Regions from separate parts of the Paenibacillus algicola genome, predicted to be linked through region 2. Evidence: riboswitches for the same ligand, from Rfam matches in the RefSeq annotation. Region 2 holds a riboswitch; the other holds the start of a gene.

Region 1 (3,406 bases), 710 kb from region 2:
GCTGTGAAGCTGGCTTCGCAGCAAGACAATCTGGAGCTGCTGGGGCTGCATTCCCATATCGGCTCCCAGATTTTTGAGGTCGAAGGCTTCCAGATGGCAGTTCAGCGTGTGGCTGAATTTGCGGCTTCGGTAAAGGAACAGCTGGGCGTAACCTTTACTGTCGTCAACCTGGGCGGCGGCTTCGGTATCCGCTACGTGGAAGGCGATACTCCGTTGCAGGTGTCCCAATATGTGAAGGCCATTACCGATGCGGTGAAGAATCACTTTGCAGGTATCGCCGAAGAGCTGCCTGAAATCTGGGTCGAGCCAGGCCGCAGTATCGTAGGCGACGCAGGTACAACACTGTACACGGTTGGCACGAGCAAGGACATTCCAGGGGTTCGGAAATATGTAGCCGTAGACGGCGGCATGACAGACAACCCGCGTCCGGCTCTGTACGAATCCCGTTATGAAGCCATTCTCGCGAACCGCGCGAACGACAAGGTGGAAGAGACGGTATCCATCGCCGGTAAATGCTGTGAGAGTGGAGATATGCTGATCTGGGATCTGGATCTGCCGAAGGTGGAGTCCGGTGATTTGCTGGCTGTAGCCTGCACAGGTGCTTATAACTATTCCATGGCCAGCAACTACAACCGGATCCGTAAGCCGGCGGTCGTATTCGTGAAGGACGGCCAAAGTGATCTTGTGGTTCGCCGCGAAAGCCTGGAGGACATCGTTCACCTGGACGTGGTGCCTGAGCGCATCAGCAAGGAAAGTGTCCTGAAGTAATTAGCATAACCAATGCATTTCTGGGATGAAGGAGGCCCCTAAGGCGCAGGCCAAGCCGGGCCTCCTTTCCTTTGGGAGAATTATACGATACAATGGACAACGTGAGTCTTTGAGAGCAGTGCTGAGGCCGCTTGATGAGCGGCTATCATACCGTAAAGGGACGTGATTGGAATGAAAAAAGGAACCATCGAACTCGAAAACGGCGGCATGGTGGAAATTGATTTTCTGCCGGAGGAAGCGCCAAACACAGTAGCAAACTTTGAGAAGCTGGCGAACAGCGGCTTTTATAACGGACTGAGCTTTCACCGTGTAATTCCGGGCTTTGTGGCTCAAGGCGGCTGCCCTGTAGGCAACGGCACGGGCGGTCCTGGCTACACCATTAACTGTGAAACAGCTACCAACACTACGAAGCATGAGACGGGTGTACTGTCCATGGCACACGCGGGACGCAACACCGGCGGCAGCCAGTTCTTCATCGTCTATTCCCCGCAGCCTCACCTGGACGGCGTGCACACTGTTTTTGGTAAAGTAACCAGCGGTATGGAGCATGTTAACAATGTGAAGCCTGGCGATAAGATGAAGGAAGTCAAGGTTTGGGAAGCGTAGAAACAATATAGCAAGGAAGCAGCCCTCTCAGGCAGTATGTGTCTGAGAGGGCTTTTTTTTGGGCTGATCCTTGCTAAGCGCTTTTCGCCTCATTGTTGCTTTATTAATTTTAAATATGGTAACATGACTTCATAGGTTGCAAAGTATAGCTGAATATCATATCCTTCGGGGCAGGGTGAAATTCCCTACCGGCGGTGATGGACGGAGAGTGCACGCTGTGCAGATGTCTCTTCGAACTCAGTCCGTGACCCGTCTCTACTTCGTAGAGCCGGTGGACCTGGTGCAAATCCGGGACCGACAGTATAGTCTGGATGGGAGAAGGAGAAGAGCGCATAGCACTTTATTTGTGCTGTGCCTCACTGAGAAATCATTGCTTTCCTGTGTGTCAAATTTCACAAAGATAACGATACAAGACTTGCCGGAGGGCATGATTGCCTTTCTCTGCTTTTCTTTGCGTTGCTTTGAGCTGTTTATCACCGGAATGATTTTTGGTGTACTCCCATTAAACATGCCCTGATCTGGATAAACCCCAGACTCAGGGCTTTTTGTATTCTTAAAGTTTCATTTTGTAACAGCTAGATCATTTCAAAGTGGGTGAATGGGCAATGCAAGTGATGAACGATGAATACTATATGGCTCTTGCCCTGGATTTGGCAGACAAAGCGCAGGGACAGACCGGAATCAACCCTGTCGTGGGCTGTGTTGTCGTGAATCAAGGCCGGCTGGCTGGTGTAGGTACTCATCTGGAGCGAGGAACGCCTCATGCCGAGGTGCATGCGCTCAATATGGCAGGGGAGCTTGCTGCAGGCAGTACGGTCTACGTTACACTGGAGCCGTGCAGCCATTATGGCAAGACGCCGCCCTGCAGTGAACGTCTGATTGCCGAAGGTGTTTCCCGCGTGGTGATTGCGATGCAGGATCCGAATCCTCAGGTCGCAGGACGAGGAATCCAGATGCTTCAGGCAGCAGGGATTCAGGTGGAGACGGGCGTCCTGGAGGCGCGCGCTGTGAGCTTGAATGAGGCTTTTATCAAATATATTACGACCGGTATGCCTTATGTTACCTTAAAGACAGCGAGCACCCTGGACGGCAAGATCGCTTCCAAGACCGGCGACAGCAAATGGATCTCAAATGCTGCATCCCGGACCAGAGTGCATACGCTAAGGCACCGGCATCAAGGAATTATGGTGGGCGTATCCACCGTGATTGCCGACAATCCGCAGCTGACCACCCGTCTGCCCGTGCCAGGTATTCATCCTATTCGGATTGTGGTGGACTCGAAGCTGCGAATTCCGATGGACAGCAAGCTGCTGCAGGATGGAATCTCACAAGTGCTGATTCTGACAACCGAGCAGAGTGATGAGGACAAAGCCAAGGCCCTGCAAGAGCTGGGGGCCGAGATTATCTACTGCGGAGCGGGACCGCGTGTCGATATGACATCAGCAATGAAGCAGCTGGGACAGCGAGAAATAGCCTCTATTCTGCTGGAGGGCGGGGGCACGCTGAACGGCTCGATGCTGGAGGAGGAGCTGGTAGACCGGATCATTCTGTTTATTGCTCCCAAAATTGCGGGAGGCCTGGGAGCACCCTCCAGCTTCATGTTCGGAGGCGTCGAGCAGATGAGCGAGGCGGTCGTCCTGGAGGATTTAAGCATGGAGCAGCTGGAGGATAATATTATGATTTCCGGCAAGCCGGTGTGGAGAAGGGAACTCCTTGACGGACAGGAAAAAAACAGCGATAAGGAGGGTTGATCCATGTTTACAGGCCTTATTGAGGAGATTGGAGAAATGCGGCGCATTGGCCGGAACGGTGAGGCTATGGTGCTTGCTATATCGGCTTCCCGGATTATGGATGATCTGAAGCTCGGCGACAGTGTCGCCGTAAATGGCGTCTGTCTGACAGCGACCTCCATAGAGAACGGGTTATTTACAGTGGATGTTATGCCGCAGACTTACCGCCATACGAATCTGCGAGTGCTGCAGGCCGGCAGTAAAGTGAACCTGGAGCGGGCAATGGCTGCGGGAAGCCGTTT
Region 2 (3,406 bases):
GCGATTTGCGGGAACGGGTGCTGCACCTGCTTCTGAAGCTGTCCGAGAAGTTCGGCATCGGCAAGGAAGACCCGGTCAAAATCGATCTCGCCCTGACGCACCAGGAGATCGCGAATATGATCGGCGCCACGCGCGAGGCTGTCACGGTTGTGCTGAATGAGCTGGTTAGGGACGGCATGCTGGAGACGGGCCGCAAGAGCATTGCGGTATACCAAGCGGCGTCAAGAAGCTGTCTGGAGCTAGGCTGCAAAAGCAAATAAGCATGCGACATCCGGAGAAACCTATAACTTTTTATAGGTTTCTTTTCTTTTGTAAGTTACATTACAGAACTAGGGAGAGGAGATGGTCTACAATGAGTTCAACTTACAGAAAAGGAGTGAACAACATGGGAGCCGTTACTTTAACGCAATCCACGTTTCAAGAGCAAATTGATCAGGGGGTCACACTGGTTGACTTCTGGGCACCTTGGTGCGGACCGTGCAAAATCCAGATTCCAATCATCGAGGAGCTGTCCACGGAGCTGGATCAGGCTACCATTGCGAAGGTGAATGTCGATCAGGAGCCGGAGCTTGCGTCCAAATACGAAATTATGAGTATTCCGACACTGCTTCTTTTTAAAGATGGAGAGCTTGTGGATAAAATGGTTGGTCTTCAAAGCAAAGAAGTGTTGAAGAACAAATTAAATATATAATCTTACCCCAAAAGGAGAGGCTACAGAATGAAAAAGTTTGCGATTATTGTTCACTCGTCAGAGAATGAGCTGGGCCGTGCGCTTCACGCTCTGCTGTATGCTATGGAGCTGAATGAGGCGGGCCATGAGGTCAAGGTTATTTTTGACGGAGCAGGTACTGTGTGGGTGAAGAAATTTGAGGATCCGGCAAGTGACTACAATCCGGTCTACAATGCCGTGAAGAACCAGGGTCTGATCGCAGGCGTCTGCGAATACTGCTCGAACGCATTTGGCGTAAATGAGGATGTGAAGCAGTCCGGTCTGGCCTCCATGGGAGAGCGCGACGGACATCCAAGCATCGCCGAGCTGGTTGCTGCCGACTACCAGATCATCACCCTTTAATCCGGCGCACCGCTGCCGGGTATGATATAATACATCTCATGTGCCGAGACCGGCCGGAGAGGTTAGACGATGAGCTGAAGGAGGATGCAGAGCATGGATCGAATTCAAAGCAAGCAGCAATATGAGGATCTGATTAACCGCGAAGGGCTGACGGTCATTAAATATGACGCCACCTGGTGTCCGGATTGCAAGACGCTGGACAAATTTATGCCTGACATCGTAAGCAAGCATCCCGACAAGGAGTTTTATGCCTTGGATGTGGAGCAGCTGGAGGATGTGGCGAGCCATAATGAAGTGCGCGGCATTCCAAGCCTGCTCGTGTATCAAAATGGCGTGAAGCTGGCACATCTGCACAGCAAGTATGCCAAGACACCGAATCAGATTTCAGAGTATTTGGAGACACTGGAGTCCAAGAACTGAATCTGATCATGAAATAGCAGCCCCGGTCTGAGAAAGCCGGGGCTGCTTCCTTAACGAATGGCGGGAAAACAGCGAAAGTGCATTTTAAACATACAAAAGTATAGTAACTTATTATAAACTGGTGTATAATCAGATGATATAGATGACATTACAAATATAAATTTGAATATGGATCTTCGGGGTAGGGTGAAATTCCTGACCGGCGGTGATGGCATGAATCTCTTAAGGCATTCATGTATAAGCCCGCGACTCGCTGTATGGTTTATACAGCGACTGACCTGGTGGAACTCCAGGGCCGACGGTAAAGTCCGGATGGGAGAAGATCAATCACAGGTGTGCTGCGCGGTTTTTTGAACGGCGTGAGCAGGCTTGTTTGGTCAGCCCCCGAGCTCTCGATTCCAGGATGGAATGGACAGCCGGGGGCTTTCTTGCGGTAAGACTCCGTATTCGAGGATAGGAGAAGTCAATGATGGCACGTGCAGGCACAAGCTCCAATCTCCATGCAGATGGAAGGAATTACTCTCGGCTTCACGCAGGAGGCGGCTTCTGGCTCGTCGCTCTGGGAGCCGCGCTCTGGGGGATTAACCCCCTGTTTCGAGTGACGTTATTGAACTACATGACCTCGGCGCAGATTGTGATGCTGGAGCATCTGCTCATCTCGCTGATCGCGGTGCCCATTCTCTGGCGTAACCGGGCAGAGCTGCTCTCCTTGAGCTGGAAGCATGCGGGGGCGCTATTGTTCATTTCTTGGGGCGGCTCGGCGCTCGCCACCATTCTGTTTACGGCGGGGTTGTCGAGCGGCAATCTGAATGCTGTGCTGCTGCTGCAAAAGCTTCAGCCGCTGTTTGCCATCATTCTCGCCAGCCTGCTGCTGAAGGAGCGGCTGCCGCGCCATTTTGGCTGGCTGCTGGGCATTGCGCTTGCTGGAACCTATATGCTGACCTTCGGCCTGTCGTTTCCGGGCGGGAACTGGGGACAATATCTTCAGGCCGGGAGCCTGATGTCTCTGGGAGCCGCTGCTCTGTGGGGCGGCTCCACGGTCATGGGGCGGATGATGGTCGGCAAGATCAAATACGAAACCGTAACCTCGCTCAGGTTCGTGCTGGCGCTTCCACTGCTTTCCATGATTTCCTGGAGCGAGGGCGCAGCCTGGAATCTTCCGGCAGCTGGAACGGCGGAAGGTACAGCTGTCATGCTGAATCTGGCGGGCCAGGCGCTGCTGCCGGGACTGCTGAGCCTGATGATCTATTACAAGGGCTTGACGACAACGAAAGCGTCCGCTGCGACCCTTGCCGAGCTGAGCTTTCCAATGGTCGGTGTACTGATCAACTGGATGGTCTTCCAGGAAACAATCACGCTTGCACAAACGCTGGGCTTCGTGCTCATCTGGCTGAGTCTGTATCTGCTCTCCAGGCAGTCGAATCACGCTGCGGTAGCCGAGCAGCAGCCGTCACCCTATAGGCAGGCCAGCGCCTGAACAGCATCCTAAAGGGCTGTGACCTTGCCAATCTTAACAAGACTGCATCTGCAAGATTTCAGATCTGTGTCCTGCAGTCTTTTTTTGTCGATTTTCATTGAAAAAAATGTAATTTAAAAGAGGAATTGGCGCTGCAGCAATCGAATTTAATCGAAAGACTGAATCTCGTAATGACTGGATTGATGCATATGAATCTGAATCTGGATATGAACACTGTATTCATCTGCCTCGTCACAGGGCATGTGTTTACCATATTGTTAATTTGGGCATACCGCCGGGGGCATGACAGGGACCGGGCGGTTAATGCTTTTTATGCGGCAAAGATGCTGCAGGCAGGCGGATGGATGCTCGCCATGTTTCGCAATGAAGCCCCTGACCTCCTGACGGTATATGCGGCTAACACGCTGTTGTTCATGGCAGCTGCATGCGAGGCAGCA

What was found. Region 2 has a riboswitch for FMN ahead of E6C60_RS05500 (DMT family transporter). Riboswitches for the same ligand answer to the same signal wherever they lie in the genome.
Region 1: it holds a riboswitch for FMN, as region 2 does, so the genes downstream of both, ribD (bifunctional diaminohydroxyphosphoribosylaminopyrimidine deaminase/5-amino-6-(5-phosphoribosylamino)uracil reductase RibD) here and E6C60_RS05500 (DMT family transporter) in region 2, are expected to answer to the same signal.

The regions. Positions count from the first base shown of each region.
Region 1 covers NZ_CP040396.1:1,959,896-1,963,301, forward strand. The annotation lists gene lysA (diaminopimelate decarboxylase) at 1-768, shown strand, start outside; gene E6C60_RS08870 (peptidylprolyl isomerase) at 940-1,374, shown strand; FMN riboswitch at 1,532-1,701, shown strand; gene ribD (bifunctional diaminohydroxyphosphoribosylaminopyrimidine deaminase/5-amino-6-(5-phosphoribosylamino)uracil reductase RibD) at 1,980-3,125, shown strand; gene ribE (riboflavin synthase) at 3,129-3,406, shown strand, end outside.
Region 2 covers NZ_CP040396.1:1,250,478-1,253,883, forward strand. The annotation lists gene E6C60_RS05480 (Crp/Fnr family transcriptional regulator) at 1-260, shown strand, start outside; gene trxA (thioredoxin) at 386-691, shown strand; gene E6C60_RS05490 (DsrE family protein) at 719-1,072, shown strand; gene E6C60_RS05495 (thioredoxin family protein) at 1,166-1,492, shown strand; FMN riboswitch at 1,661-1,820, shown strand; gene E6C60_RS05500 (DMT family transporter) at 1,962-2,969, shown strand; gene E6C60_RS05505 (GGDEF domain-containing protein) at 3,158-3,406, shown strand, end outside.